DNA from 3 places in the Carnobacterium mobile DSM 4848 genome. Region 2 is predicted to be linked to each of the others. Evidence: predicted binding sites of a transcription regulator. Region 2 holds the regulator's gene; each other region holds the start of a gene.
The links. The regulator LexA, encoded in region 2, represses DNA repair genes until DNA is damaged. The targets are predictions, from matches to a motif close to CNAACANNTGTTNG.

Region 1 (11,004 bases), 380 kb from region 2:
TTTAAAATTTGCTGAAAACCAAGGATTTAAGGTGGAAGATACGATAGCTTTTGGTGACGGACTAAATGACCTTGAAATGCTGACTGAAGTGGGAATGGGAGTAGCTATGGGGAACGCATTAGAAACGATCAAACTAAAAGCAGATAAAGTAACGGAAAATTGCAACGAAGATGGAATTTACCTTGCGTTGAAAGACCTTCATCTGATATAATCAAGGCAGTTATAAATAAGAATTTATTCTTATTTATGGGGGTATAGCTCAGCTGGGAGAGTGTTTGGCTGGCAGCCAAAAGGTCAGGGGTTCGATCCCCCTTATCTCCATACGTGCAGTTATTCTGTATAATTCGAAACCACTAAGAACTGTTTACCTGACAGAATTCTTAGTGGTTTTTTGTTTGTTAAGGAATGTTTGTTTTAGTCTATATTTAAATACCTTTGCTCATATTCTGCTCACCTTTTTTCATTGGTCAGACTTTTAAAATAGAGAGTTTGCTCTCCTCTAATATTCACATATCGTCTGTCATCTTGCTCCATTTTTTAAGAGTGACAAATTGGATATGGCGAATTTCATCAAATTCAACTTTTGTGTTATTTATAAAAATGCCTAATGCGTCACCACCCTTAATAAGCCCTATAATATCAGCTTCATACATTCCATTTTGGTCTACTTTTTCAAGTTGAATAGCGACGGTTTTATTTTTTACAATGGCTTCGTTCAATAGTGCTTCAATTTCTTTTTGAGTCATTTGTCTTTTTTGGTGATTTAAACTTTTTCTTTCACTGGTTTCTTTTTCTTGAGCAGCGGTATGCTCTGATAAATAGAAGCCGGCCCATTTTTTAATCCCGCGATCTCGGTACTCTCCATTTAAAAAACTCATTGTATGCCCTCCATTCCGCCAGCGTGTCCCCCAATAAGCGAACTCCGATTAATAGCTGTAGCTCCTTCTAAAAGACTGCTCGCATGTACCAATGATTGAAACCCATATTTGTCTCTTATTCTATCCACCAACAGATCTAACTTTTCGTTTGCAATTTGTTGAGAAGGATCTTCAAATAAATCTAATTGGATATGACTTGTATATGTTAAATTTGAATAGGTAATGCCAATATTTCGAACAGCTTGCCCATCATAGTATTTAGTAAAGAGTTCAAAGCAATACTGCACTAGTTTTTTCGAGTTAGAAGTAACAGGTACCTTCATTTGACGTGAAAAACCGCGTTCTTCTGTATTCCTAGAATAACCAACAGAAAGAGTGACACAACCTGTTTGACAATGGTGTTTTCTGATGCGTGTTGCGACTTGTTCAGCCATTTCCCGAATAACAATTTTAATTTCTTGTCTGTTTACGTAATCTTTGGTAAGGATCTGAGAGTTTCCATAACTTTTCTCTAATGGCCGGTACGGTTCTCTAATATTGCTGCGGTCGATTCCCCAAGAACTAGCATACAATTGTTCTCCGATAAGCCCAAAAGACTCTCTTAGATGATAGAAATTGGAGTGTGCTAGATCGTATACTGATTTAATGCCTAAATGCTTTAATCGTTTTTCAGTTCGTTCCCCAATACCCCACATGTCAGTCATGTTTTTTATTTTCCAAATCGTTTTCGGCACATCTTTGTATCGCCACTCCGCAATGAAATCGGCATTGTATTTTGCTTCGTTATCTAAAGCTAATTTAGCTAAGAGCATATTGTCTCCAATCCCGATCGTTACATACAAACCTGTCTTTTTATAAATATGATATTGGATCATTCTGGCCATATCGTAAGCATTTTTTCTTTTAAAGAGTTTTAAACTAGATCTAACCGATACAAACGATTCATCTATACTATAAATATGTAAATCCTCATCAGAAACGTACTTGCGAAAAATATCATTGATTTCAGTATTTTTCTCAATATAAAAATTCATTCGCGGAGGAACGATCAACAAATCGGGATGAGGAGGGATTTCCCATTTTCTAGAAACATTGCTGATACCCAATACTTTTTTTGCTCGGGGAGAAGCAGCTAAAATCAAACCCCCGGAATTTTCAGCGTTGCTCATTACAACCAACATCGTTTTTAAAGGATGTAAACCGCGTTCGATACATTCAACGGAAGCGTAGAATGATTTTACATCAACACAGAGAATATCTTGACTTAATTCTCTCGAATAATCGAATACCATTGGAACTCCTCCTTTTTGATTTCATTATACCGAACATACGTTTGTTTTGTAAAGCAAATAGAGACAAAAAAACAACTCTTTACTATTAGAGATTAAAAGTTGTTTTACGCGCGAACTTAATTTAATGTGTTTATAGATAAAAAAAGCAGGTACAAAAGAGTTTGAGTTCTTTTGTACCTGCTTTTATATTGTTAACGAAGATCAAGAAATAATAGATACGTTATCATCTAATTTAAAAGGTGCATCTTGATTGATATGATCATAGAACATAATACCATTAATATGATCAATTTCATGTTGTACTACAATAGCTGGATAATTTTTCAAGCGAATCTTTTGTTGTTCGCCATTTAAGTCTAAATAAGTTACAGTTACTCGGCTATGGCGAGGTACATATCCAGGTACTTCACGATCAACAGAAAGGCACCCTTCACCTTCTGCTAAACAAGCACTTTGGACAGAATGACTAACCACTTTTGGATTAATCATAACAGCGCTTAGAATAGGCTCATTGGTTTCATCTTCCATATCAGGGATGTGAACTGCAATGATTCGTTTTGAAATGTCTAATTGTGGTGCTGCTAAACCAACGCCAGCTCGCAATTGATACTTTTCAGCTAATTCTGGATCTTGACTGTTTTGTAGAAATTCCAGCATGTCTTGACCTAATTTTTTTGTTTCTTCATCAAGAGGAAAAGTTATCTCTTCAGCAGGTAAACGTAATGTCGGATTTCCTTCCCTAATGATGTCGTTCATTGTAATCATTTTTATTTCACTCCTGTGTAGTAGTTTTTCTAATATCTGTATAAAGTAAAGGATATGATTAATTATCAACTTAATAATCTTAACAGCAAATATAACAAAATGCACGAAAAAAATGTCTTGTTGTTCTGGTGTTGTAAAGTTTCTGAAAAGAAAAGCTTTTTTTTAAAAAAGAAGTATGAGATAATCATGAGAAAGAAAAAAAGCCTTGTTAATCATTGGCCGAAGAAAGAAGGAGACGATATAATGGAAGAAGCAAGAAAATATATTGAAGAAACCTACTCTAAATTAGTGAAGAAAGATCCAGATCAAACTGAATTTTTACAAGCGGTAAAAGAATTTTTAAATAGTATTGAGCCTGTTTTTACTGCTCATCCAGAATTTATTGAACAAAATATTTTGGAGCGTATCATTGAACCAGAACGCATCATTCAATTTAGAGTTCCTTGGACTGATGATCAAGGAAGAGTCCAGGTAAATAGAGGATTTCGTGTTCAATTTAATTCAGCCAATGGTCCATATAAAGGCGGTCTGCGTTTTCATCCAAGCGTAAACCAAAGTATTATAAAGTTTTTAGGGTTTGAGCAAATTTTCAAAAATAGCCTAACCGGGTTGCCTATCGGCGGTGGAAAAGGCGGCAGCGATTTCGATCCTAAAGAGAAATCAGATGCAGAAGTCATGCGTTTTTGTCAAAGCTTTATGACTGAATTGCAACGCCATATTGGACCGGATCTTGATATTCCTGCAGGAGATATTGGGGTAGGGGGAAGAGAAATAGGCTATCTGTATGGTCAATATAAACGAATCAATGGCTCTCAAGCAGGAGTGTTGACAGGAAAGCCGCTTATGTTAGGGGGCAGCTTAGCGAGAACAGAAGCTACCGGTTATGGTTTGGTGTATTTTACAGATAAAATGCTGCAAAATGAAGGCAAATCATTTGAAAATAAAAAAGTAATTGTCTCTGGTAGTGGAAACGTTGCTTTATACGCCATTCAAAAAGTTCATGAGCTGGGCGGAACAGTCATTGCTTGTTCCGATTCCAATGGATACATTTTAGATCCAGCTGGAATTGATTACACAACCGTTAAGCAATTGAAAGAAGTAGAAAGAAAGAGGATCTCAGAATATGTTACAACTCATCCCACTGCGATTTACTCTGAAGGTAATATCTGGGATATTGAAGAAGCTTACCAAATTGCGTTGCCATGTGCTACACAAAATGAAGTCAATAAAGACTTAGCAAAGAACATGATTGCACAAGGTGTGATTGCTGTAGCAGAAGGAGCTAATATGCCTTCTGATTTAGAAGCTATAGAAGTTTATCGCCAAGCAGGTATTTTGTATGCACCTGGTAAAGCTGCTAATGCAGGTGGAGTTGCGGTGTCTGCTTTAGAAATGAGCCAAAATAGTCAACGATTAAGTTGGTCGTTTGAAGAAGTAGATGAGAAATTGACGGATATTATGGAAGCAATTTATACCGAGGTGCGAGATACTGCAAAACTTTATCAGGTAGAAGGAGATTTTGTAGCCGGAGCCAACATAGCTGGGTTTGTTAAAGTGGCTCTTTCCATGATAAGCCAAGGCATAGTCTAAAAAAGTAAAAAGAAACAAGTTCTTAAAAAAGAATTTGTTTCTTTTTTAAAAAACAAAATTGTTTTTATTGGCCATTGTCAGAAAACTTCTTTAACAAAAATAATAATAATATTTGAAAATTAGAAAATTCTAATTTTGTAATAAGTAATGTGAAAAAAATAACATGTAACATTTGTCTTTTAAACTGTACTGATTATAATACAGTTAATTTAAAATTATATAACAGTTTTATCTTTAAACGAACAATTTTGCGGTTTCACTTTTTTATAAGGGGTAAAATAAATTAGAAAAGAAGCAAAAAATAACGTAGTGAAAATATTCACTAGCCATTCATGAAACAAACCGTTTTTTATTTTCATTGTTGTTGAATTAGTTTTCATTGCTGTAGTGGTGTTGATATACTTGCATAACATAGGAAAGAATGGTAAATTTAACAAGTAAACAGTTTGCACTAATACAGATTAAACAACTGTATAAAACAGCACCTTACAAAAAATAGATTGTAAAAGAGAGGAATGGATTACAAATGGCTAACAAGAAACAACCTGTAGATTTCGAAGCATTGTTAAGCACAATTGATGCTGCTTTTCCAATGGTCCAAATCTTAGATAAGGACGGTAAAGTCGTTAATGAAGATATTATGCCTGATTTATCTGATGATCAATTAGTCGAATTAATGGAGAGAATGGTATGGTCTCGTATCCTGCATGAACGCTCAATGGCGCTTGCTCGTCAAGGACGTTTAGGTTTCTATGCTCCTACTGCTGGACAAGAAGCATCACAAATGGCAAGTTATTTTGCATTTGAAAAAGAAGACGAATTATACCCTGGATACCGTGATATTCCTCAATTGATCCAACATGGTTTGCCAGTTTCAAAAGCTTTCTTATGGTCTCGTGGACATGCTGAAGGAAACCAATATCCTGAAGATTTACATGCTATGCCGCCTCAAATTATTATCGGAGCACAAATTATCCAAGCTGCCGGCGCAGGACTTGGATTGAAAAAACGTGGCAAACAAAATGTTGCTTTCACTTATACAGGTGATGGCGGTTCATCTCAAGGGGACTTTTATGAAGGTATGAACTTTGCTGGAGCTTATAAAGCACCAGTCGTATTCTTTGTACAAAATAATGGATACGCAATCTCAACTCCTCGTCATAAACAAACTGCAGCTGTTACTTTAGCTCAAAAAGCTGTTGCAGCAGGAATCCCTGGTATTCAAGTAGACGGAATGGATCCATTAGCAGTTTACTCTGTTGCTAAACAAGCAAGAGAATGGGCACTTGCTGGAAATGGTCCTGTACTAATTGAAACAGTAACTTCTCGTTTTGGTCCTCACTCAACTTCAGGAGATGACCCAACACGTTACCGTGATCAAGAAAGTTTTGACTATTGGGAACAACGTGATCCATTAATTCGTTTCCGTAACTTCTTAACTGAAAAAGGTTTGTGGTCTGAAGAGAAAGAACAAGCTTTAATCGAAAAAACACAAGAAGAAATCAAAGCCTCAGCTAAAGAAGCTGACCAAGCACCTAAACAAAAAGTTTCTGATTTCTTGAAAAATATGTTTGAAGAACCTACTCAAGTAATTAGTGAACAAATTGCGGCTTTTGAAGCAAAGGAGAGTAAATAATCATGGCACAAAAAACAATGATCCAAGCAATTACTGAAGCGCTTGAACAAGAAATGGAACGCGATCAAGAAATATTGATTTTTGGTGAAGATGTTGGTAAAAATGGTGGAGTTTTCCGTGCTACAGCTGGCCTTCAAGACAAATTTGGTGAAGACCGAGTTTCAGATACACCGCTTGCTGAATCAGGCATTGGCGGATTGGCAATTGGATTGGCACTTCAAGGATTCCGTCCAGTTCCAGAAATCCAATTTATCGGATTCATTTTTGAAGTAATGGATTCAATTGTTGGACAAGCAGCACGTACTCGTTACCGTATGAGCAGCACTCGTACTTTGCCGATCACTATTCGTACACCGTTTGGTGGAGGAGTTCATACTCCAGAAATGCACTCAGATAACTTAGAAGGATTGATTGCACAATCTCCTGGTATTAAAGTAGTTGTTCCATCTAATCCGTATGACGCAAAAGGCTTGCTGATTGCTTCTATTCGTGATAATGACCCAGTCTTCTTTATGGAACATATGAAATTATACCGTTCATTCCGTGATGAAGTTCCTGAAGAATCATACACTGTTCCACTAGGAAAAGCTGCTATCACTCGTGAAGGTAAAGATGTTTCTGTTATCACTTATGGAGCTATGGTACGTGAAGCGATCAAAGCGGCAGATGAGTTAGAAAAAGAAGGCATTTCAGTTGAAATCGTTGACTTAAGAACTATTTCTCCATTAGACATTGAAACAATCGTAGCTTCAGTTGAAAAAACTGGACGCGTAGTAGTTGTTCAAGAAGCTCAACGTCAAGCAGGTGTCGGCGCTATGGTTATGTCAGAAATCTCTGAACGTGCAGTCCTTTCATTAGAAGCACCAATCGGCCGCGTAGCAGCTCCCGATACTGTCTTCCCATTTGGTCTAGCTGAGGGCTCTTGGTTACCAAATGCAAATGATATTGCAGACAAAGTAAAAGAGGTTTACAACTTCTAATTTATTTCTATTAGATAAAGCAATGCAGATGCAATCAATTTAGTGTTCAATTAAATGGTTGCATTTGTTCTTGTTGAAATGTGTTCAATCAAACCTATTTTTGAAAATAGAATGGCTAAAAAGAAGGGAAGATATTAAATGGCTTTTAAATTTAAATTACCAGATGTCGGCGAAGGAATGGCTGAAGGCGAAATCGTAAAATGGTTAGTAGCTGAAGGCGATGAAATCAAAGAAGAAGATTCAATCGTAGAAATTCAAAACGATAAATCAGTTGAAGAAATTGCTTCTCCAGTTTCAGGTACAATTAAAAAGATTTTGGTAGAAGAAGGAACAGTTGCAAATGTTGGGGATGTTATCGTTGAAATCGATGCACCAGGACATGAAGAAGACGAAGCAGCTCCAGCTCCAGTAAAAGAAGTACCAGCAGCAGCTCCAGCAAACCAAGGTGGCTCTTTCTATCAATTCAAATTACCAGATGTTGGTGAAGGAATGGCTGAAGGCGAAATTGTAAAATGGTTAGTAGCTGAAGGCGATGAAATCAAAGAAGAAGATTCAATCCTAGAAATTCAAAACGATAAATCAGTTGAAGAAATTGCTTCTCCAGTTTCAGGTACTGTTAAAAAGATTTTGGTAGAAGAAGGAACAGTTGCAATGGTAGGACAAGCAATCGTTGAGATTGATTCTCCTGAACACAATACTGAAAGTGCAACACCTGCTACATCTCCAGAAGAACCAGCAGCTGAAAGTGAAGCAAAAGATCCAGCAGCAGGCGCTTCAACAGATTCTAGTGTTGTAAAAACTTCTGACTCTAGCAAACGTGTACTTGCTATGCCATCAGTACGTCAATTTGCACGTGAAAACGATGTGGATATCAGCTTAGTAACAGCTACCGGTAAAAACGGCCGTACAACAAAAGAAGATATTGAAAACTTCAAGAAAAATGGTTCAACAGCTCCTGCAGCCAAAACTACTGAAGCTCCAGCAGCAACAAAACAAGCTCCAGCAGCTAAAGCAGCAGCTCCAGCTCAACCATTTAAATCTTCACAAGCAGAACTTGAAACACGCGAACCAATGACGGGTATGCGTAAAGCAATTGCTAAAGCTATGGTTAATAGTAAAGCAACCGCTCCGCATGTGACATTATTTGATGAAGTAGATTCTACTAAATTAATGGCACACCGTAAACGTTTCAAAGACGTTGCAGCAGGTAAAGGCGTTAAATTAACATTCTTACCTTATGTTGTTAAAGCTGTCGTATCTGTTTTACGCAAATACCCTGCTTTAAATGCATCAATTGACGATTCAACAAATGAAATTGTTTATAAACATTACTTCAACATCGGTATCGCTACAGATACAGATCGCGGATTGTTTGTGCCAGTTGTTAAAGACGCTGACGCTAAGAGCATTTTCTCTATCGCTGGTGAAATTACTGAGCTTTCTGGTAAAGCTACAGAAGGTAAGTTAGCAGCTAACGAAATGAGTAACGGATCTATCTCTATCAGTAACATTGGATCAATTGGCGGCGGCTGGTTCACTCCAGTTATCAATTACCCTGAAGTTGCTATTTTAGGAGTTGGCCGTATTGCTAAAAAAGCTATTGTAAATGCTGACGATGAAGTTGTAGTAGCACCAGTTATGCAATTGTCATTAAGTTTTGACCACCGTATTATCGATGGAGCAACTGCACAAAAAGCAATGAATGAATTAAAAACATTGCTTGCTGATCCAGAATTATTATTAATGGAAGGGTAAGGGTGAGTACAAAATGGTAGTAGGAGATTTCGCAATAGAATTAGACACAGTTGTTATTGGTTCAGGCCCAGGAGGCTATGTAGCAGCAATTCGTGCCGCTCAAATGGGTCAAAAAGTAGCAATCGTGGAAAGAGAATTTATTGGCGGCGTTTGTTTAAACGTTGGATGTATCCCTTCAAAAGCGCTGATCAGTGCAGGACATCATTACCAAGATTCACTACATTCTGATGTATTCGGCGTTACAGCTGAAAATGTCGTTTTAGATTTTGCTAAAACACAAGAATGGAAAAACAATAAAGTTGTTGCAACCCTTACTAAAGGCGTTGAAGGTTTATTGAAAAAAAATAAAGTTGAAATTTTACGCGGAGAAGCTTATTTCAACGACGAACACACAATGCGTGTCATGGGTGAAGCAACTGCTCAAACGTATTCGTTCAACAATGCTATTATCGCAACAGGCAGCCGTCCAATTGAAATCAAAGGATTCAAATTTGGTAAACGTGTGATCGATTCAACTGGCGGTCTGGCTCTTCCAGAAGTTCCTAAAAAACTAGTTGTTGTAGGCGGAGGCTATATCGGAAGCGAATTAGCTGGAGCTTATGCTAACTTAGGTGCAGAGGTTACTATTTTAGAAGGATCTCCTTCGATTATGCCGACATTTGAAAAAGACATGATCAAATTTGTAACGAATAATTTTGCTAAAAAAGGTGTAACTATTGAAACATCTGCAATGGCTAAAGAAGCAGTCGAAACTGAAGACGGCGTAACCGTTAAATATGAAGTAAACGGTACTGAAAAAACAATTGATGCTGATTACGTTATGGTAACTGTTGGCCGCCGTCCTAATACTGATGAACTTGGATTAGAAGGTGCTGGGATCGAGTTAACTGAACGTGGATTGATTAAAGTTGATGAACAAGGACGTACAAGTGTTAAAAACATCTTTGCTATCGGAGACGTTGTTCCAGGTGCTGCTCTAGCTCATAAAGCTAGTTATGAAGCTAAAATCGCAGCGGAAGCCATTTCAGGTAAAAAGGTAGCTGTTGATTACAAAGCGATGCCGGCTGTAGCATTTACAGATCCTGAATTAGCAGTTGTTGGTTTAACCGTTGCTGAAGCGAAAGAAAAAGGACTAGATGTTAAAGCTTCAAAATTCCCATTAGCAGGTAATGGACGTGCTCTATCTTTAGACGCAACAGAAGGTTTCGTACGCTTGGTAACAACTAAAGAAGAAGGCATTCTAGTTGGGGCTCAAATGGCTGGTGTAAGTGCGAGCGATGTGATTGCTGAATTAGGATTGGCTATCGAAGCAGGAATGGTTGCAGAAGATATTGCTTTAACTATTCATGCACATCCTTCTCTAGCTGAAACTGTAATGGATGCTTCTGAATTAGCATTAGGTATGCCGATTCATATGTAATTTAAAACAATCAATAATAAAAAAGAGCTGAAGATTAAAAATCAGCTTCTCGTCTTCATTGTTCCAATAAAGACGTGTTCCAATTAAAAAAAGGCGCTTATTCTGTAAAGAATAAGTGCTTTTTTTATATTTGAAATTCAAAAAAGACACGAAACTAACGGGTTTTTGTTATAATGAAAAGAGAGAGGGGTCGCCTTTGATTTTATTCATCTGAATTTTTAACAACTGTTGCTATTGGAGGAGATAAAGTGGCTAAAAAACAAGATAAAAAAATAATGATCGTTGGCACAGATGATAGAGCCTATCAATTTGGGTTTCTTAGTATGTTGAAATTAAAATTAGCTGAAGTGTTTTTCTTTCAGCAAAATGATTTAAAAGAAGAGTTTATCCATGATTTACAGTATGCAACAGCTTTTTTTTCTTCTGGGTCTTTTACTATTGGACACGAAAAAGATTTTCAAACAACAGATATAATGGTCATCACTGCTAACGAAAAAAAATTAGAAGAAGAAACAGATGAAAACCACTTAAGAAGAAATATACGGTTAATCAGAAAAATCATTAAGCAGGCAATGGCAAATGGATTTAACGGTATAGTATTAATTGCAACAGAGCCGACTGATATCTTTACTTATTTGATTTGGAAATTCTCTGGATTGCCTAAAGAGAAGATTTTTGGGCTTGGAAC
Region 2 (11,004 bases):
CTAAATAATCGTCCATAAAGGTTTGTAAGATACGGGGCAGGATAACATTTGTTATAGCCAGCAACACCCCAAAGAATATTCCCATAAAAAACCGGCTTTTAAAAGGAGCGCCAAAAGAAAATATTCTTTTCACTACTTTAATTTGTTCTTTAAATGGAATGGACTGTGACCAATTTGTATTTTGTTCCATTAGTCTGTCCCTCCTTTGACATTTCGTTCTAATTGTTGTTTATCATACATTTCTTTGTACCAGCCATTAAGAGCAAGCAATTCCAGGTGAGTCCCTCGCTCAGTGATCTTACCATCTTCAACTACAATAATTTCATCTGCATGCAATACACTGCTAATACGGTGAGCAGCGATGATTGTTGTTTGTTCAGAACGTTCCTTTTTCAAAGCTGCTAAAATCGCTTCCTCTGTTTTGGCATCGACTGCTGAAAGTGCATCATCTAAAATTAATAGCTCAGGATTGATGATCAAAGCACGAGCTATGGCTAAACGTTGTTTTTGTCCGCCAGATAAAGAAACCCCTCGTTCACCTACTAAAGTATCGTAGCCTTGTTCCATCTCTAAAATATCTTCGTGAACAGCGGTCAGTCTGGCAACGTGTTCTACCATTGCTTGATCAAGGTCTTGGTCAGCAAAACGGATATTTTCTTTGATACTAGTTGAAAATAAAAATTGGTCTTGCGGCACATATCCAATATGCTGCAGCAAGGCATTTAATGAATAATCTCTAATATCATGGTCTCCATAAGTTATCTGACCTTTGTAGCGGTCATATTCTCGTAATAATAATTTAAATATCGTGGTTTTTCCTGAACCTGTTTTTCCAACTACTCCAAGTGTTTGACCACGTTTTAAATCAAAATGAATATTTTCTAAAACGGTCGTTGTCTTTTTAGGATAACAAAACTTTTCAATATTGTAGTGGATATCTCCTGTGATAGCCGTTTCAATGGCGTGAGGATTTTCAATGATCTTAGACTTTTCCTGTAAAATACGATCCACTCGGTCGTAACTCGCACTTCCGCGCTCTAAAATATTAAATAGTCGTCCAATAGCGAACATTGGCCAAACCAGCATCGCAATGTAGTTAATGAACGTCACAAAGTCTCCAATTGTAATTACATTTGTCATGACCATATGCCCGCCTAATGTGATGGTCAAAATATAAGAAATTCCAATAATAAAGGTCATTACAGGATCAAATAGCGAATCAATTTTATAAACTTTTCTATTTTCAACAACTACTTGAGCTGTTTTACTCTTAAATTCTTCAATGTCTTCGTTTTCTTGCCCAAAAGTTTTGATCACTTTCATTCCCGAGATGCTTTCTTGTGTTTTATCATTCATATGCGAAAAAGCGGCTTGAGCTCTGCGAAAACGTTCATGAAGCTTTGAACCTAGTATACGAGAGGCCAGTCCTAAAAAAGGCAGTGGAATCAACGCAATTAACGTTAAACGCCAATCTACTACGATCATCATCGCCACAACCGTTATTCCCCCTGTAATAATTGAATCTACAAAAGTTAAGATTCCTCCTCCTGCAACGTTTCGTATCGCATTTAAATCATTAGTCGCATGAGCCATCAAATCACCAGTACGGTATTTTTGAAAAAAGCTAGCGTCCATGGCCGTAAAATGATCAAATAATCTTTTCCTTAATATTCGTTCTAACTTAGCAGAAGTTCCCCATATATTCATTCGCCAGACATAACGAAAAAGATATTGTGTAACAGCTGTTACAGTTAAAATAATCAGCCATTGAATCAAGATGGCTTTTGTTAACGTCCCTTGCTTGATGTGGTCAATGACAATTCCCAAAATTCTCGGCGGCAGCAATTGTAGTAGCGAAACAAAAATCAAAAAACTGACTCCAGTAATATATGCCTTTTTTTCTTGTTTAAAGAACCAACCTAATTTTTTATAGACTCCCACTTTGTTTCTTCACCTACTTTTCGCTTAATTTGGTTATTTTTTTAAATAAAAAATGCAAACAGAAAAAATCTGCTCGCATGATTTACATAAGCGTAGCATTAATAGCTGCTTACTTCTTTTTATTCTTTTTTTCAGATTGGACTTTCATTGAAGCCATCATTTGTTTGATTTTCTTTTCAGATGGTTTTTGGCCCATTTGCATCATCAACATACGTAAAGTATCTTCATTAATTGGTGGGTTTTTTTGGAAGTAATCCATCATGTATTTTCTTGCCAAGAAAAATCCGGCAACTAAACCTGCTACTAATGCAAGAATAATTAAAAATATTGCTAAACCTGTATTCATTTCAATTCACTCCTTTCAAACTCTTTCCCTCGTTAATTGTACTAGACTTTTACTTAAAAATAAATAGCTAAACAACACTACAAAGAAAAAAGTAAAGGTTTTACTGAAATTATTGGTTTATAATAAGAAAAATGGGACAAGCTCGACCCGATTCGAAAACAATTCAGACATGCTCTCTAAGTCGCCTTGCCTTGTAAGGGTGCTCTACTTTATAAAATAGCCATGTGAATTGCGAAAAACACCAATCCACATGGCTAAATGCTAGAAAATTCTATAATGTGTTGTAAACTGCTACAACATTCTCAACTGTAAACCCGTAATTTTCAATAACAGTATTCCCTGGAGCACTTGCACCATATTTGTCAATGGCTACTGTTGCGCCATCAAGGCCGACATAGCGTTCCCAACCAAAGCTAGCTCCCATCTCAATGGAAACCCGTTTGCGGACAGCACGTGGCAAGACAGATTCTTGATAAGCAGCGTCTTGTTTTTCAAACAAATCAAAACTTGGCATAGAAACAACAGATACATCTTTTCCGTCTGCTTTTAATGCTTTTTGAGCTTCCAACGCTAAGGCTACTTCCGATCCAGTCGCAATCAAAATCCCTTCTGGTGTTTCACCGGATTGAGGAGAAAGGACATAAGCTCCTTTAGCCACATTCTCTTGCGCTAGTTCTTGTGTTTTAGGCAAAACAGGTAAGTTTTGACGAGACAACACCAACATAGTCGGATGATCAGTTGAAGTAACAGCGATCTTCCAAGCGGCTACTACTTCATTTCCATCTGCCGGACGCAAGACGGTTAAATTCGGCATACTGCGTAAACTAGATAAATGTTCAACGGGTTCATGCGTTGGCCCATCTTCCCCAACGGCTACAGAATCGTGTGTAAAGACATAAGTTACAGGCAATTTTGAAATAGCGGCCAAGCGGATAGCAGCTCTTAAATAGTCAGTAAAGACAAAGAACGTACCTACATATGTTTTTGTTCCTCCATGTAACGTAATGCCATTTGCTGCAGCTGTCATCGCAAATTCACGTACGCCATACCAAATATTGCGTCCTTCATATTGTCCAGGCTGGAAGTCTTTTTCACCAGACACCATGGTGTTGTTTGAAGAAGATAAGTCGGCTGAACCGCCCCAGAAAGAAGGAACTTTTTTAGAAATTGCTGACAACGTTTGACTACTTGTTACACGGGAAGCTAACGCATCATCTTCTACTGAAAAAGTTGGTAATTCGCTATCCCAGTCTTCTGGCAGTTCATTCTTCATAGCTTGCTCAAATTGAGCAGCTAGTTCAGGATAATCTTTACGATATTCTTCAAAAGCAGCGTGCCATTTTTCTTCAGCATCCGTTCCTTTATCGACCATTGTTTCTTTAAAGCGGTCAGCCACTTCTGAAGGAACAAAGAAATCTTCGCCTTCCCAGCCATAAGCTTTTTTCGCAGCTTCAATTCCTTCTGGTCCTAAAGGAGCCCCATGAACTTTATGCGATCCAGCATTTGGTGAACCAAAACCAATGACTGTTTTAACTTCGATTAAGGTTGGTTTAGTTGTTTCTGCCTTGGCGGTTTCAATTGCTGCATTGATTTCATCAAGATCGTTTCCGTCTTTCACCAAAATATACTGCCAGTCATAAGCTTCGAACCGTTGCCCTACATTCTCAGTAAAGGCTTTTGACGTTGGTCCGTCTAAAGAAATGTCATTTGAATCATACAACATAATCAATTTGCCTAAACCTAAATGACCAGCTAAACTAGCAGCTTCAGCCGAAACCCCTTCCATTAAATCGCCATCGCCACACAAAGCATACGTATAATGATCTACAATAGTATGGCTTTCTTTATTATAAGACGCAGCCAAATGGGCTTCAGCCATAGCCATTCCTACCGCATTTGCAATTCCTTGTCCTAAAGGACCGGTTGTTGCTTCGACTCCATCTGTATAGTGAACCTCGGGATGTCCAGGAGTTTTACTGTCCCATTGACGGAAGCTTTTTAGATCTTCAATAGAAACTTGGTAGCCTGCTAGATGCAGTAAGCTGTATAACATCATTGATCCATGCCCGGCTGAAAGAACAAATCGATCACGATCGACCCATTTTGAATTTTTAGGGTTCACTTTTAAGTGTTGAGTCCAAAGGGTATAAGCCATTGGCGCTGCTCCCATTGGCAATCCAGGGTGGCCCGAATTGGCTTTTTGTACTCCATCTATACTTAGTGTTCTAATCGTATTTACCGCTAGTTGGTCCGTATTGTCAAACAATTAAATCATCCTTTCAATTGTGTTACCTCTAGTTTACTGTTTTATCGCTATCGAAGCAACGACTGAATACAATAATTTGAAAATATTTTTGATTGTATCCAGCAGTCTAAATTGCTTTTAGCGATTATGAAAGCCTTTTTCTTTTTGAATCTTTTTCAACTTATCAGGGGTTACATCATTACCAGTCTCATCAACGACTTTTAAACCTTCGATATGGTTGCGCATGCCTCCACGAAAAGCTGCTAAATAGGCTTCACGTAATTTTTTTTGTTCTGTTTGTTCAGAAAGACTCAAACCTTCATTTTTAGATTTTCTTGCTAATTCATTAATTCTTTCTAGTTGATCTTTAGGCAACATTTTACTCACTCCATTTTTTTATTCTTTCACTACTATACCAAAAAAAATAAGGAAATACATTAAATTAGTTTGCAAAATAGCGAACATTTGTTTGATTGTCATATAATTTTATGGTATTCTGTCAATGAGTATACAATCTAAGAAATGAGGTGCGATTATTTATGCGTAAGACTCCTGAATCTAGACAGATGGAAGTATTACATTATATTCATGAACAAGTGCAGTTAAAGGGTTACCCGCCGACTGTGCGTGAAATTGGAACAGCCGTTTCTTTGTCTTCTACATCAACTGTCCATGGTCATTTAGCAAGATTAGAAAAAAATGGGTACATTCAACGTGACCCAAGCAAACCGCGTGCGATTGAGTTAACAGCTACTGGTTTGTCAAAACTAGGTATTCAATTGGAACACATTCCTTTACTGGGTACTGTCACAGCTGGCGAACCTATCTTAGCAGTAGAAGAAGCAACAGATTATTTCCCGCTTCCTCCTAACTTAAAACAAGAAAGCGAAGCTCTCTTTATGCTGACTATTCGCGGTGAAAGTATGATCAATGCTGGGATATTCGACGGCGATGAAGTGATTGTCCGTAAACAATCAAGTGCAAATAACGGTGACATTATTATTGCTTTAACTAATGAAGATGAAGCCACTTGCAAAAGATTTTATCGAGAAAGTAATTACTATCGGTTACAACCAGAAAACGATACAATGGATGCTATTATTTTAGATGAAGTAACCGTCCTTGGAAAAGTTGTCGGCCTTTATCGAAGCCATATTTTTTAAACACAAACAATTTAGAGCAACTAACGTAGCTAAAGTTGCTACAGGCATGATAAAGTGGATATCGAGTCTGCCGTTTGGAACATATTTAATAAAAATTATTAAGAAATGGAAAAGAGGTCGGCCCTTTGGGTCAACCTCTTTTTGTTTATTGGTTCTTTATCGAATTGTGTTGGTCATGCTTAATAATGAAATTTCCTCCGGAATTTACGCGTCTGCTTGCATGAGCCATGGGAACGACTGGAGCCTTACATGTCACCAGCCTTTCAAGCCTCAAACGAAGCCTAACCGCTTCGTAATTCGCATTGAATCCTTTACATGGCTGCAAGGAGCCGCTATTCCTCCGTAAATTTCAAGTTGTGGAATAGACTCATTCTTCTTACCAACACTAAAAATAATAGAACCTGTTTATTTATTTGTTAAAGAAAAAAATCAATATTCCATTAAAGCTAAAATATCGTAGTCTTTAATTTTATCGCGGCCTTTTAATTCACTTAATTCAACAAGGAAAGCTGTCCCTACAACTTCTCCACCTAATTGTTCGATTAATTTGATGGTTGCTGCAATGGTGCCGCCTGTGGCTAAAAGATCATCACAAACTAAAACTTTTTGGCCAGGTTTAATGGCATCTTTATGAATTTGTAGAATATCATTGCCGTATTCTAGACCATAGTTAACTTCAACCGTTTCACGCGGAAGTTTCCCTTTTTTTCTTGCAGGAGCAAAACCGATACCTAATTCATAAGCTACAGGACAACCAACGATAAAACCGCGAGCTTCCGGTCCAACAATCATGTCTACCTCTTTATTTTTTGCATACTGAACAATTTCATTTGTTGCATAACGATAAGCTTCCCCATCTGCCATCAAGGGTGAAATGTCACGAAAAATAATACCTTCTTCTGGGAAATCCGGTACGTCTGCAATATATTCTTTTAAATCCATTGAATCTTTTCCTCCATTCAATTTTACAGTTCTTTTTTCAGCTGAGCCTTTAGCCAGCTTTCCAGTTCTGTAAAGTGACTGTAAATAAGGGCTTCTTCAGCTTCTATTTTTCTCAGTCGTTTTTGATATTTATCTGTTTTTGTTAATTCTCTTTTTTCGGTATTTTGAACTATGTTCATAACACCGTCTTTTATTGTAACAAATCCTACTTCAAAAAACACTGAAATCATGAAAATTAACAAGTTTTCTTTTATTTTTAAAAAGTCGGCTAATAAATTTAATTGTTGTCGTACATTGATATTCACATGTGTCGTTATAAATTTATATACTTTAGTGAATTGATCACGAGTTGGCATTCCTTCTAAATAAGCATTCTCTTGACTAAAAAAACAAACAGTAATTTTTTCTGGACGACAATTTTGTAGTAAACGGCTTAACCAAGCTAAATCTGGAGGACAATCTACTAAAATAAGATGCGCTGTCTGCATCTTAAATCCTTCAGTTGCAGAAAAATCGGTAATTAACTGGGCAGAGCTAGCTTCAGCCAGTTTTTCTACATTTGCTTCGTAATTTTTTTTGTCAAAAAAAACATAATCAGCCGAAGCTAGTTTCCAAATAGTTGGAGAGATTTGGGTACTTCTTAAATCGAAGACTTGCATCCCTTCAATAGCTAAGTCTTCTATCATTAACTGAGGTTTGCGTAACCCATTCCATTCGTTGATGCTTAACTTTCCTACCAAAGTCAGTTCTGCATCTATTCCTATTTCCTCAGCAACTGATCCAAACTGAAAACCAATTACATCTAAGGAAGTTTCATCATTGACTAACTTTAATTTTAAATGAGCTTGGTCGCTGCCAATTCTTCTAACATCCTGAGCTTTAGCTTTTTCTAAAATAAAAGTCGGCTTTAAATTATCTGTTCCAAATGGCGCAAGTTGTTGAATCTCTTCAATAGCTTCAAGAGTAATCTCGGTTAACTTTAACTGCTCATCAATAACTATTTCCTCAGCTAATTGATCTTCCAAGCCGCTTTGCACTAAAAAGGCATTAAGTTCGGTTTGAATCGTCGGAATATTTTCGATAGGCACAGTTAATCCAGCTGCCATATGGTGACCGCCGAAAGTCGTAGTTAAATGCGCGACATCTTCCAAAGCATGGTAAAGATGGTAAGCAGCGACGCTACGGCCTGAACCCTTTGCTGACCCTTTCTCTTTGTCTATATTAAGAACAATAGCAGGTTTGCCCGTTTTCCCTACGACTTTACTTGCAACGATACCTAAAACACCTTCATGCCAACCTTCTTTCGCTAAAACATATACATGAGGATTGCTATCGTTTTTTTCAATCATATTAAAAGCTTCTGCTGTAATGGAAGCTACAATGGTTTGCCGTTCACTATTTTTTTCATTAATCTGTTTAGCTAATGTAACAGCTTCCTCTTCATCAAATGTCGTTAGTAGTTCTACCGCAGGAGCAGCATCACCTAAACGTCCTATCGCATTTAAACGGGGAGCCAATATAAACCCAATTGTTTCTTCGTCTATTTCTGATTGTTTCACGCCAGCAACCTTACAAAGGGCCGCTATTCCGATTCTTTGAGAATCTTTCAAAACAGCTAAACCTTGTAGAACCAATGCTCGGTTTTCTCCTGTTAGCGATACTAAATCTGCTATGGTTCCTATAGCTACCAAATCTAGTAACTCAAAAGGCATTTCGCCTAGTAACGCAGTAGCTAACTTAAAAGCTACTCCGACTCCTGCTAATTCGCCAAAGGGATAATTCCCTTCTGGGTGACGTGGATGAATTAAAGCATAAGCGGCTGGCAACTCTGCTGGTACTTCATGATGATCGGTTACAATAACGTCTACTCCTAATTCATTTGCTCGGGCAATGGCTTCATGACCTGAAATACCATTGTCACAAGTGAGAATTAGTGCTGTGCCTGATGAAATTAAGTTTTCAAATGCTTGAACATTTGGACCATAGCCATCATCAAACCGATTGGGAATGTAAAAATCTACTTCTCCTCCAATCATTTCTATGGTTTCTTTTAGTACAGCGGTACTGGTAACACCATCCGAATCGTAATCTCCATATACAGTGATTCGTTCGCCATTTTCAATAGCTTCCATAATCCGTGAAACAGCTTTATCCATATCCTTCAACATAAAAGGATCGTGAATCCATGTTTCATCAGGTTGCAAAAATTGTTGGATTTCTTCTGCGGTTTCCAGTCCTTTTTGCAGACACAGAGAAAGAAACAACGATGTATAAGCAGATTCTGGATCTAGTTCTTGTCTCTTTACTTCACTTAACGGCAATTCTTCTTTTACTTTCCATTTTGTATGTGTTTTTAACAAACGACTTCACTCCTAACTTTTACATTATAACAAATAAACACTAAAAAAGGTTGATTCATAAATTAAAGGCTGGAATAAAGTGGTCATCTCACTTTATTCCAGCCTTAGTTAGCTATTGTTTAAGTATTTATTGTTTGAGCAGACCTAAAAGGACTTTCTCCTTATTAAGGCTCTAAGATGCTTATACCAATTCCGATCAAACCAGGACCAGTATGGACACCCAATGCCGGGCTCACTTCCCCTTCAAATGTGTGTTCAAAATGCGGTAGTTGTTTCTGAAGTTCTGCACGGATCTCTTGCACTTGAGCTTTGGCCGTCTTACCTCCATAAGCAATCGCTAAATTATACTTTTTAGCATTCCCTGCAAATTCCTTGGCTAAATCAATGGCTTTTTGCACACTTTTTTTACTCCCGCGAATTTTTGCAACTGTATCATAAACCCCATCCTCATTACAGGTAATAATCGGTTTTAAATTCAACATATTCCCTAAAATAGAAGCCACTAAACCAATACGTCCACCTTTTTGCAAGTATTCTAATGTGGGTACATGAAAAAACACTTTAGATTTTTTCACATCTTCAAGTAATTTATCTTTGATGGTTTCCCACTTTAGACCATTTTCGACATAGTTATAAGCTTGAACAGCAATTAAGCCACTGCCTATTCCAATATTTTTCGAATCAACTGTAAAAATATCCATATCTTTAAAATTTTCAGCTACAAGACGAACCATATTATTTGTACCGCTTAATCCACTTGAAATAGTCACACAAATAACTTTTTTAAATCCTTCTGCTTGAATTTGTGCTAAAATTTCGCTAATCACTTCTCCACTCGGAAGAGAAGTCTTAGGAATTTCTTCATTAAGACGATCATAAACATCTTGTGCAGTAATATCTACATTGTCCGTATATTCTTCATCTTGATAAATAACTTTTAATGGAATAACTTTCATGTTTCCTAATGCAATATACTCTTCAGGTACATTAGAACCAGAATCCACAAGAAACGCAACTTTTTCTTCAGTCATATTCTTTACCTCGCAATTTTATTTTTTCGATTTACCATCTTTTTTATTTCTTACCTTTTCTTCTCCAATCAGTGCTAACGTTTTTTCTGTAACAATTTTTGTTGCTACTGCAATCGTTGCAGTTCGCACAACTAAATTGTTCATGTCAGTGTCATTTGGCAACAATGGCAACGGAGAAGGTTCTTTCTTTTCAAGATGAGACCCAATGGCTACTAATGCGGCTTCTTGTTCTGTACAAAATAAATCATATGCCCCACGAATTCCACTGATAGAAGCTTGATAAACGAGGCCTTCTTTAACTTCTGGGATGGTTAACACTTGTTTTAAAACGGATATAGCAATCAAATAAGCTAAATGCTTTTTTTTATACCTTTTTTTTACAGGTGGAGGAATTAAATCCAGTTTCACATAGTTGTTTATCATTGAAGCTGTAATAATCTTTTTCTGTTTACTTGGATTAAAAACAAAGAGGTATTTATCAATTAAAGTCAAAACTTGATCCATATAAAGATCAAAGTCAGGCAATTCTTCCCAGCGCGGGAAATGAAACTGAGTAATCTCTTGTGTCCACTCAATAAGCTCTTCTTCTATTTTATTCACTATCTCACCTGTTTCATTTTCTATGATTAATTGTATTTTACCATTAATTCCAAAACTAGACAAACTAGTTTTGGAAACTAGTTAACATTTACAAGTATCTCTCTCCCTTAAAAGTAACCGTATACATAGTAACACGATAAATTAGTCGCTTGCAAGAGCCATGGGAACGACTGGATCATTTCGTGTCTCCAGCCTTTCAAGCCTTGTCATGGCTGTTACTGCTTTAGCAGTTTTATAGACATGATACACTTGGGCTCATGCTTACAGTGCTACTTTGAATCCTTTACATGGCTGCAAGCAGCCGCTATTCCTCCAAAAACTTCAAGATTGTGGGATAGATTCATTTTTCTTACCAATGCCAAAAAATAATAGAACC
Region 3 (11,004 bases), 1.4 Mb from region 2:
GAATCGGGCGAGCTCGCCAACGCTATTTAGCATACCAACAGTTACAAGGTAAAATCCGTACTAAACTCAACCGGTCTACAAAACATTCTTAATTAAATGTAAATTGGTTAGGTATGTTCATTCAATTTATTTGCAAAAAAACGCAGCTGCTCAATTGAAAAGCGCCTGCGTTTTCCTTTTAATTCAAGACTTGTTCTTGTACATACTCGCGATATAAGCCATGATTCTCTAGCAATTCTTGATGGGTCCCTTGTCCTGTGACTTGACCATTTTCGATAAAATAAATCTGATCAGCGCCCACAATTGTGAACAAACGATGTTCGATCACTAAAGTTGTCCGATATTATCTTTTTTATAATTTTTTTCCTTATACTAAAAAAGTTCAATTAGTTTCTGCAGTTAGTTCTAATAATTAAACAGCTATTGAACTACTCCCACTTACGCGGTCGCTTAGAAGTGGGAGATTCTTGGGAACAAAGTAGACTTAACAGCGGATGTCTTTACTGTCAGAGGTTGCTTTTATGGACCAAGCTATCCCCGCAGTACCTGCGGTTTTGTTTTTTATACAAGTTGTAAGGACCTCAATCCCTCTTGCAGAATGGTAATACTCGCATTGATATCTCGGTCATGAAGTATCCCGCATTCCGGGCAGACCCATGCTCGTATGTTCAAGGGTTTCTTTCCGTCCCGATGGCCACATGCAGAACAGATCTGACTGGAAGGGAACCACCGACTGACTTTAATGACTTTCTTTCCATACCAATCTGCTTTGTAGGTCAATTTTTGTACAAAAGCCGACCACGACACATCGGAAATACTTTTGGCGAGTTTATGGTTCCTTTTCATGCCTTGCACATTCAGGTCTTCGATACAGATGATATCGTGGTTTTTGATGATCTCTGTACTGAGCTTGTTTAAGAAGTCTTCTCGTTGATTGGCAACTTTCTCATGGAGTTTTGCTGTTTTTTGTTTCTGTTTCTGATAGTTTTTGGCTTCCCACAACTCTTTCCCGTCTTTTTTCGCTTGTTCGTATTTTCGGGAGAGTTTCCGTTGTTCCCGCTTCAATTTCTTATCCATCTGAGCAGTAAACCGTTGGTTGTCTCTCTTTTTTCCGGTGGACAAAATGGCAAAATCTGTTATTCCCAGATCAATGCCTACGGCAGAACCCGTCTTGTGAAAGGGATGAATGTCCACTTCGCACAAAAGCGAGACAAAACACTTTCCAGAAGGATTTTTCCGAATAGCAGCTCTCACTATTCTGCCAGCAACTTCTCTGCTTTTCGCAAAACGAATCCATCCTATCTTAGGGAGTTTCAATTGGTTTCCTGAAATAGCGATGTTTCCATTCGTTTGTTTAGTGGTATAAGATTGGACAAGGTTCTTTTTACTTTTGAATCGCGGGTACTTGGTTTGTTTCTTGAAGAAACGCTCGAAGCCATCCGCCAGATGTTCAAGAGAAGACTGAAGCGCAATACTGTCAACTTCTTTCAACCAAAGAGTTTCAGTTTCTTTTTTGAGCCGTGTGAGGAGGGAGGAACACGTACTGTACGATAATCCTTTGCCTGTTTCTTGGTAGGTTTCAGTCCACTGGTGTAAGAAATGATTGAAGACAAAACGAGCACAACCGATCGTCTGGTTGATGGACTGTTGTTGTTTCTTGTTTGGGTAAATCCGGTAGCGATAAGTTTTGTACTTGAACATCTGTTCCCCCTCCTTGTGCTGTTAGTATACTCTAAAAAGAGTCCCACTTCAATAGTAACGCTTACATTTTCAGGTTTATTTTTTATGCCTGAATGGGAACAAAAAACGAGACAACTTGTTGAACAACGTTCAAACGATAGTCATCTCCCCCTTAGAGAAGAGGGAGTCTTCTGTCGGGAAATGATAAAATAGTATACTAGTAAGAATTATGCCAATAGTCAGCTATTTTTAAGCAAAAAAAAGAGAAGAATTGTTTCCAACATGCTTTCGCACTAACAATTCTTCTCCTTATGAACTTGGTTCTTGATGGGCTGTGGGGGGCTCGAACCCTCGACCCGCTGATTAAGAGTCAGCTGCTCTGCCAACTGAGCTAACAACCCTGGCATTTATCATCCTAACTACTTGAATAATTGTAGCACAAAAATGGAACTTTTAGCAAGAGTCCCGTTTAATTTTTTTGAAATCCAGCCTGATAAAATCAACATTTACCAGGCTAATTCTATTAAATCTGCGACCAAACACTTTCCAAAATATTGGTTTGCTCACGGTCAGGTCCAACAGAAAAAGTGGAGATACGTACCCCAACTAATTCTGAGATCCGATGAATGTAGTTCCGCGCATTTTCCGGAAGCTCTTCTAATGTTCGACAGCTTGTAATGTCTTCACTCCAGCCTGGCAGTTCTTCATAAACTGGTGTACATTCAGCCAATTCTTTTAAACTTGCTGGGTAATGAAGAATGTGTTCGCCATTGCGTTCATAGGCCGTACAAATTTTGACTGTTTCCAACCCGCTTAGTACATCAATTGAGTTTAAAGCTAGATTTGTGATACCAGAAACGCGTTTTGAGTGACGCATAACAACCGTATCAAACCAGCCGATCCGGCGTGGACGCCCTGTTGTAGTTCCATATTCTTTACCAATATCACGAATTTGCTGCCCGATTTCATCATGTAATTCTGTCGGAAAAGGGCCATCTCCAACACGAGAGGTATAAGCTTTACAGACGCCGACAACTTTATTGATTTTTGATGGTCCGACACCACTACCAATGGTTACGCCGCCAGCAACAGGATTAGAAGAAGTTACAAACGGATAAGTTCCTTGGTCAATATCCAGCATAACGCCTTGTGCGCCTTCAAATAAAACACGTTTGCCGGCATCTAAAGCATCATTTAGAATAACGGAAGTGTCGCAAACGTATTGTTTGATTTCTTGGCCGTATTGATAATACTCTTCAAATACATCAGTAAACTCAATCGGTTCAGCATCAAACATTTTAGTGAAAATACGGTTTTTTTCTTCTAAATTACTGCGTAAACGTTCTTCAAAGATTTCTTTATCTAATAAATCAGCGATCCGGATCCCTACTCTTGCGGCTTTATCCATATAAGCAGGCCCAATTCCTTTAATGGTTGTGCCAATTTTTTGATCGCCTTTTGCATCTTCTTGTAATTGATCTAATTGGATATGATAAGGCAAAATGACATGTGCCCGATCAGAAATACGAAGGTTGTCTGTACTGATATTGTGTTCATGTAAGTAAGCGAGTTCTTGGATAAGCGATTTAGGGTTAATCACTACCCCATTTCCAATTACGCTGATTTTATCAGTTGCAAATATCCCAGATGGAATCAAATGCAGTTTATAAGTTACACCATTGAATTTAATTGTATGTCCGGCGTTGTCTCCACCTTGATAACGTGCGATAACTTCTGCATTTTCACTTAAAAAATCTGTAATCTTACCTTTTCCTTCATCGCCCCATTGTGTACCTACTACTACTACAGAAGACATATGAACACCTCATTACTGTTTATTTTCTAAAATACTTGTCTAGTTTAGCAGTATTCTTTTAAGGATTCAACAAAAAAGCGAATATTTAATATTTTTATAACTATTTCAAAGCAATAAAACGAACTTTTTTTTGTTTTTTTTTAAAATAAGAGCTAAAAACGAACGATTTCGTTTTTAGCTCTATTTTATCTTTGCGGTACATCATCAGGAAAATAAGCTAATGATGAAAATTTGTTGTATTCTTTAATAAATAACAGTTTTACAGTTCCGCGGGCTCCACTTCTGTTTTTCTCAATAATAACTTCAACGATATTATCTTGCCCAGCCATATCCGCTTCTTCCTCATCATCGCCTTCTTCTCGGTCGTAATAATCATCACGATAAAGAAAAGCTACGATATCAGCATCTTGCTCAATGGAACCAGATTCACGGATATCACTCAATACAGGACGCTTATCTTGTCGTTGTTCAACCCCACGAGACAATTGGGATAAAGCCATAACTGGCACGTCCAGCTCTTTAGCCAGCTTTTTTAACTGTCGTGAAATCTCAGAAACTTCTTGTTGCCGGCTTTCACGGCCAGTTCCTTCAATCAATTGTAGATAATCGATTAGTATCAAACCCAATTCGCCTTTTTCTTGTTTCAAGCGGCGGCATTTAGCACGAATTTCAGCAACACGAATACCCGGAGTATCATCAATATAAATACTAGCTTTAGATAAACTCCCCATCGCCACAATTAAGTTTTGCCATTCTTCTTCAGATAAATTACCTGTCCGCAAATTACTGGCATCAATACTGCCTTCTGCACATAACATCCGATTGACCAAAGATTCAGCACCCATTTCCAGACTAAAAATGGCCACTGTCTTATCTGTCTTTGTTCCGATATTTTGAGCAATATTTAAAGCAAAGGCCGTTTTACCAACAGCTGGTCTGGCAGCTAAGATAATTAGTTCTTCTTTTTGCAAGCCGGCTGTCATTTTATCCAACGCTTTGTACCCTGTTGGCAGTCCGGTAATTTCTTCATCGTTTTGATACAATTCATCAATTCTGGCAATAGAGGTATTCAATACTTCTGAAATAGATAAAAAACCGCTTCTGCTGCGTTTTTCAGATACTTCAAGTATACTGCGCTCAGCTTCATCTAAAATCGCTGCTAGCTCGTCTCCTTCTTCATATCCTTTAGTCACAATTTCAGTAGCTGTTCGAATCAAATTGCGTAAAATAGATTTCTGTTCAACTATCTTAGCGTAATGCTCCATATTGGCTGCAGTTGGTACGGTCACAGCCAGTTCAGCTAAATAAGCCATTCCACCTACATCTTCCAGTTGGTTTTTAGACTCTAACGCATTTGTGATGGTAACAATATCAATCGCTTCATTGTTATTATTTAAATCTAACATCGTTTGGAAAATCAATTGATGTCCTCGGCGATAAAAATCTTTTGCTTCAATAAATTCTAATGCACCGACCACTGTGTCCGGATCTAAGAAAACCGACCCGAGTACAGCTTGCTCCGCTTCAATACTTTGAGGTGGTAGGCGGTCTTGAAAAGCTTCATTTGCCAAATTTCCTCTTCCTTTCAACAGTCTGGTTTCTTTTGATTAAAATCTTTAAATCAACGTTCTTATTTTACCTCAAAAATAGTGGGAATACAATGCAACAACAGGAACGTGCGTTCTTTTTTTACTGATTGTTGGTTTACTTCAGATAGAAAAAAGTCCAGTCAGAGTTTTCTGACTGAACTTTTTTCTATTGTATCACCTATTTTTATCTTACCTATTCCGGCAAAACATTTACCGTCATTGTGGCAACTACTTCTGGGTGTACTTTAACGTCTAATTTCATGGAAGTGACTGTCCGAATTGGCACATTTAATTCGATTTTACGCTTGTCCAATTTAATACCCAATTGTTTTTGGGCAGCAGCAGCAATTTGCTTTGTTGTAATTGATCCAAATAACCGACCATCTTCAGCAGCTTTTGCTTTAATCACAATGGCATTAGCTTCTTTCTCTAAAAGTGCTTTTAGTTCTTCTGCTTCTTGTTTGATTTCTGCTTGTTGTTTTTCTTCTGCCTTTACTTTTCCTTTTAATTCACTCAAACTGCCGGATGTTGCTTCTTTAGCTAAACCATTTTTAATTAAAAAGTTGTGTGCGTATCCATCAGCAACATTTTTTACATCGCCTTTTTTACCTTTACCTTTTACATCTTCTAAAAATATAACTTTCATTCTTTTTCCTCCTCTTCTTGATTTACTACTACAGCACGCAGCATCTCTTTTGCTTCTGCAACCGTACGATCCTCTATTTGAGTGGCTGCATTAGATAAGTGACCGCCGCCGCCAAGTTTTTCCATGATTACTTGGACATTGATCTCGCCTAAACTGCGTGCACTGATTCCTATACGGTTATCGGAACGTTTCGTGATCACAAAAGCTGCATCCACATTCGTCATATTCAGCATAGTATCTGCTGTTTGTGCTGCTACTACTGTATCATAAACCTGATCTTCTTCACCAGTTGCTACGGCCATAGAATCGCTGATAAATTCAATTGTTTCAATCAAATGGCTGCGAAGCAAATACGTATCTGTATCTTCTTTTAACAGTCGTTGAATTAAAACAGCATCCGCTCCACATGACCTCAAATAACTCGCTGCATCAAATGTTCGTGTTCCTGTCCGCAAAGAAAAACTTTTTGTGTCTACGATGATGCCGCCCAACATAGCAGTCGCTTCAATTTTATTGATTGGGTTTCCATCATTAGGCTGATATTCAAATAATTCTGTAACTAATTCTGCAGTTGAAGAAGCATAGGGTTCTATATAGACTAAGACAGGTTTTTCCGGAAACTCCTCACTACGGCGATGATGATCAATAACCACCACGTTGTTAATCTCTTCTACTAGATCCGGTGCTATTGATAATGATGGACGATGGTGATCGACCATAATCAACAGCGTATTCGCAGTCGTCATTTCTTTAGCTGTTTCCGGTGTGATAATGTAACGGCTAATCGAGTTATCTTTTTCTATTTCATCCACTAGTTGTGAAATATCTTTGCTAAATTCTTCTGGTTCAATAATGATCCAAGCTTCTTTTCCATTCATTTCAGCAATTCTTCGAACACCTAGTGAAGAACCGATGGCATCCATATCCGGGTAACTATGTCCCATAATAAAGATTTGATCTGCTTGTTTCATTAATTCTTGAAGCGCTTGGCTAATGATTCTAGAGCGAACACGCGTTCTTTTCTCCATTGGATTTGTTTTCCCACCATAGTAACGGGGTTCCCCATCTGTCGATTTAACCACCACTTGGTCTCCGCCTCGTCCTAATGCTAAATCTAAGTTACTTTGAGACAGCTTCGCTAACTTACTTAAATCATTGTCTCCATAAGCTAATCCGATGCTAAGCGTTAAAGGAAAGTTTTGTTTAGACGTTCGTTCCCGAATACGATCAATAATGGCAAACTTTTCTTCTTCGATAGTGGCTAAAGACGAGCGGTGCATCATCACAATAAAGCGATCTTCTGCTACCCTTTTTAAATAAACATGGTGTTCCTTTGCCCAGTTGGATAATTCCATTGTAATAAAATTATTTAGACTCGAAACACTTCGGTCATTCATCCCTTGTACAATTTCATCATGATTATCTACGAAGATATTTCCAATCACTATTTTTTCATCTTCGTATTTTTCCTGAATTTGAGCATATTCAGTAATATCCATTAAATACACAACCCGGATATCCTCTTGTACAATGATTTGATAAATATTTCCGCCCCAATGAGCTGTTTTCAAACCTGATGTATTGCTATTCTGAATCAACTCAGCTAGTTCTTTATCGACCTCATTGATTTTCTTGCCTAAAACCTCTTGATATCCCAAATGATTTTGAAGATAAGGGTTAGTCCACTGTACTTCATACTCTTCATTAAACAATAAAATACCAATCGGCATTTTAATGAGAGCTTCTTGTTCTCCTCTCTTAATCCGGTAAGATAAGTCAGCGATGTATTTAGTAGTTTCAACACTAATTTTTTTAGCCATGTCATATAACAAAACGACAGTAACCGCAAAAACGACTGTCAAGATGATACCTAATGCAATATGTGTTAAAAATCCTAATACAATCGTTACTAATTGTAGTAAACCAATACCAACAGCAAACCATTTGAATTTGTCATCATTCAAAAACTTTGGGAGTTTTTCTTGAGACAGTTTCTCCATAATGAGCTCCTTTTTTCATATGTTACTTTTTAAATATCCAGACTCTATTTTACCATGTTTTACTTTGAGATACCAGATGCTTAAATTGTTCCACATGAAACAATTTAGTCGCTTCCCTCTTTCAAAAAGCATATCTAGCTTTTATTCACTTCTTTTAAAAACTATGAAAATAGAAAGAAAAAAAGGACATGATAAATGAAATTACCATGTCCCTTGCTATTCTTTTATTCAGCCGTAACGAATGGTAATAGTCCCATGATACGTGCACGTTTAATTGCAGTAGTTAATTTACGTTGGTTTTTAGCTGAAGTCCCAGTAACACGACGAGGTAAAATTTTACCTCTTTCAGAAATAAATCGTTTTAAAAGATCTAAATCTTTATAATCGATGTATTCGATATGGTTAGCTGCGATATAGTCAACTTTACGGCGTTTGCGTCCGCCTCTACGTTGGATAGCCATTTTTATTCCTCCTTTATACTCTAATTTAAATTAGAACGGTAAATCATCATCTGAAATATCTATCGGTTGGCTACTCTTTTCAAATGGATCAGAGTTTCCAAAATCAGGATATTGAGAATTTTGATTTTGAGGAGCCGATTTTTGTGAGTAATTATTTTGTGTTTGGTTATATGAATGTTGTTGAGAAGTTTTTGCATGGTCAGTATCATCTGAGCCGCGACGTTGGTCACTTGTGGCTTTTGATTCCAACATTGAAAAAGTATCAACAACAACTTCAGTAACGTAAACACGTTGCCCTTGTTGATTATCATAAGAACGCGTTTGAATACGCCCTTCCACACCAACTAATGAACCTTTACGCGTAAAATTAGCTAATGTTTCTGCTGTCTTTCTCCAAGCAACACAGTTAATAAAATCTGCTTCTCTTTCACCTTTTTGGTTTGTAAATTGTCTATTTACTGCCACAGTGAAAGAAGCAACAGCTGTACCATTTGAAGTGTATCTTAAATCCGCATCTTTAGTTAATCTTCCAACTAACACAACTCTATTAATCACATTAATCGCTCCTTCCAAAAATGTTTCACATGAAACAATCTTATTTTTAAGCTTCTACTTTAATAATCATATGACGTAAAATATCATCATTGATCTTAGACAAACGATCGAATTCGTTGATTGCCGCTGCATCTGTAGCAGTTAGTTTTACGATATGGTAAATTCCTTCGTGGAACTTCTTGATTTCGTAAGCTAAACGGCGTTTCGACCAGTCTTTAGATTCAGCGATTTCAGCACCATTATCTTTTAAAATAGTATCAAAACGTTCGATCAAAGTAGCTTTTTCAGCTTCTTCAATATTTGGACGGATAATGTATAAAATTTCATAATTTACTGTTTGGCTCATCTTGACTGTCACCTCCTTATGGACTTTGGCTCATTCATTTGAAAGAGCAAGGAGAGCATTCTATAATAGATTACTCACGTCCATTAAATATACCATATTAATTAATAAAGTTCAATGCTTTTTTCTCAGCAAATTATCCACTAGCTAAACACAAACTATTTCACAGCCATTACTGTATCGAATGCCTTTACCCTTACAGCTTTTCATTCTCAAAGATACTTTTTTAAGAAAGGGTCACTACTCTAATACGTCTACTCTATAAAAAAAGGACCCCAAAAGTTTGGGATCTCTCTTTTTCTTTTATTTTTTATTCTTCAGAATTTTGTTGTTCTTCCTCAAGTTGTTTCTCTGTTTCTGATACTACTTCAACATCTGATTCATGTCCATCTTTAGCTGAAACAATTTCTACATTTGCATCTGGTGCTTCAATCTCAGCTTCTTCAGCATCAACTTTTGCCATTGTAGAAACTATGCCATTGTCTGCTACACGGATTAAACGAACGCCTAGTGTAGCACGACCAGTTTGTGAAATACTGTCTACACTAAAACGAATAATAACGCCTGAGTTGGTAATCAACATGATGTCTTCATCACCTTTGACAGTTGTCAAGCCAGCTAAAGGACCATTTTTTTCAGTGATATTAGCTGTTTTCACGCCTTTACCCCCCCGGCCTTTAACTGCATATTCACTTGCGTTGGTCCGTTTTCCATAACCTTTTTCTGTAATGATCAGCACTTCAGAATCAGCTGTCAACAGATCCATTCCTACGACGTAATCATCGTCGCGTAAGCGAATACCGCGTACGCCGCTTGCACTACGTCCCATATTCCGTACAACCGTTTCTTCAAAGCTGACTGCATAACCTAAATGCGTTCCGATAATGATTGTTTGTTTTCCATCTGTAACCGAAACGGTCATCAACTCATCATCTTCTCGTAAAACAATTGCTCTGATCCCGTTGCTGCGGATATTTGAAAAAGCAGAAATGCTTGTCCGTTTTACGGTTCCTTGACGTGTTGTAAAGAAAAGATAATGATCATCGTCTGCTTTGCCTTTGATGTTGATAACGGCTTGAATCGTCTCTTCAGAATCGATTCCTAACAAGTTGATCACTGGTATCCCTTTTGCAGTCCGTCCATATTCGGGAATTTCATATCCTTTAGAACGGTATACTTTTCCGTTATTTGTAAAGAACAACAAGGTATCATGAGTCGAACAAGAAACCAGCGTTTCAATAAAGTCATCATCATGAACACCCATTCCTTGAACACCGCGTCCGCCTCTTCTTTGCGATTTGAACTCAGAACTTGGAAGACGTTTGATATACCCATTATGTGTTAAGGTGATCACAATTTCTTCTTCTTCGATCAAATCTTCATCTTCAAGGCTCAATACTTCTCCGACTAATAATTCTGTCCGGCGAGCATCGCCAAAACGTTCTTGGATTTCTAGTAATTCTGTTTCAATAATGGAATGGATTCTTTCCGGATTGCTTAAAATATCTGCTAGATCCGTAATCAATGCTATTAAATCGTTGTATTCAGATTCAATTTTTTCGCGTTCTAATCCAGTTAATCGAACCATTCGCATATCCAATATGGCTTGAGCTTGCTTATCAGATAAGCCGTATGTTTCAATCAACGTATTTTTAGCGATTTCTCCCGTTTTAGAACTCCGAATGATCCGAATGATTTCATCGATATGATCTAAAGCGATTCGTAACCCTTCTAAAATATGCGCACGAGCTTCTGCTTTGCGCTTATCGTATTCTGTTCTTCTGCGAATAATATTTTCTTGGTGTTTTAAATATTCTTCTAAAATCGATTTTAAGCTCAATACTTTTGGAATGCCATTCACAATGGCTAACATATTAAAACCAAAGGATGTTTGCAAAGAAGTCAATTTGTATA

Region 1: the regulator LexA is predicted to act here: its motif matches at 2,201-2,214, upstream of BR87_RS03375 (Y-family DNA polymerase).
Region 3: the regulator LexA is predicted to act here: its motif matches at 5,168-5,181, upstream of dnaB (replicative DNA helicase).

The regions. Positions count from the first base shown of each region.
Region 1 covers NZ_JQMR01000001.1:744,881-755,884, reverse strand. Annotated here, with positions in the region: gene BR87_RS03390 (Cof-type HAD-IIB family hydrolase) at 1-211, shown strand, start outside; tRNA gene BR87_RS03385 (tRNA-Ala) at 249-321, shown strand; gene BR87_RS03380 (hypothetical protein) at 507-878, opposite strand; gene BR87_RS03375 (Y-family DNA polymerase) at 875-2,170, opposite strand; gene def (peptide deformylase) at 2,372-2,935, opposite strand; gene gdhA (NADP-specific glutamate dehydrogenase) at 3,179-4,525, shown strand; gene pdhA (pyruvate dehydrogenase (acetyl-transferring) E1 component subunit alpha) at 5,052-6,161, shown strand; gene BR87_RS03355 (alpha-ketoacid dehydrogenase subunit beta) at 6,164-7,141, shown strand; gene BR87_RS03350 (dihydrolipoyllysine-residue acetyltransferase) at 7,280-8,896, shown strand; gene lpdA (dihydrolipoyl dehydrogenase) at 8,910-10,316, shown strand; gene BR87_RS03340 (lactate/malate family dehydrogenase) at 10,565-11,004, shown strand, end outside.
Region 2 covers NZ_JQMR01000001.1:365,950-376,953, reverse strand. Annotated here, with positions in the region: gene BR87_RS01740 (ABC transporter ATP-binding protein) at 1-190, opposite strand, end outside; gene BR87_RS01735 (ABC transporter ATP-binding protein) at 190-1,941, opposite strand; gene BR87_RS01730 (YneF family protein) at 2,051-2,287, opposite strand; gene tkt (transketolase) at 2,559-4,553, opposite strand; gene BR87_RS01720 (DUF896 family protein) at 4,671-4,910, opposite strand; gene lexA (transcriptional repressor LexA) at 5,072-5,695, shown strand; gene BR87_RS01705 (adenine phosphoribosyltransferase) at 6,125-6,637, opposite strand; gene recJ (single-stranded-DNA-specific exonuclease RecJ) at 6,661-8,997, opposite strand; gene BR87_RS01695 (DegV family protein) at 9,162-10,028, opposite strand; gene BR87_RS01690 (DUF1836 domain-containing protein) at 10,047-10,628, opposite strand.
Region 3 covers NZ_JQMR01000001.1:1,726,428-1,737,431, forward strand. Annotated here, with positions in the region: gene msrA (peptide-methionine (S)-S-oxide reductase MsrA) at 1-92, shown strand, start outside; partial or broken gene BR87_RS13040 (multidrug ABC transporter permease) at 179-340, opposite strand; gene tnpB (IS200/IS605 family element RNA-guided endonuclease TnpB) at 562-1,701, opposite strand; tRNA gene BR87_RS08220 (tRNA-Lys) at 2,009-2,081, opposite strand; gene BR87_RS08225 (adenylosuccinate synthase) at 2,204-3,496, opposite strand; gene dnaB (replicative DNA helicase) at 3,682-5,067, opposite strand; gene rplI (50S ribosomal protein L9) at 5,279-5,731, opposite strand; gene BR87_RS08240 (DHH family phosphoesterase) at 5,728-7,731, opposite strand; gene rpsR (30S ribosomal protein S18) at 7,956-8,192, opposite strand; gene ssb (single-stranded DNA-binding protein) at 8,223-8,747, opposite strand; gene rpsF (30S ribosomal protein S6) at 8,794-9,093, opposite strand; gene gyrA (DNA gyrase subunit A) at 9,401-11,004, opposite strand, start outside.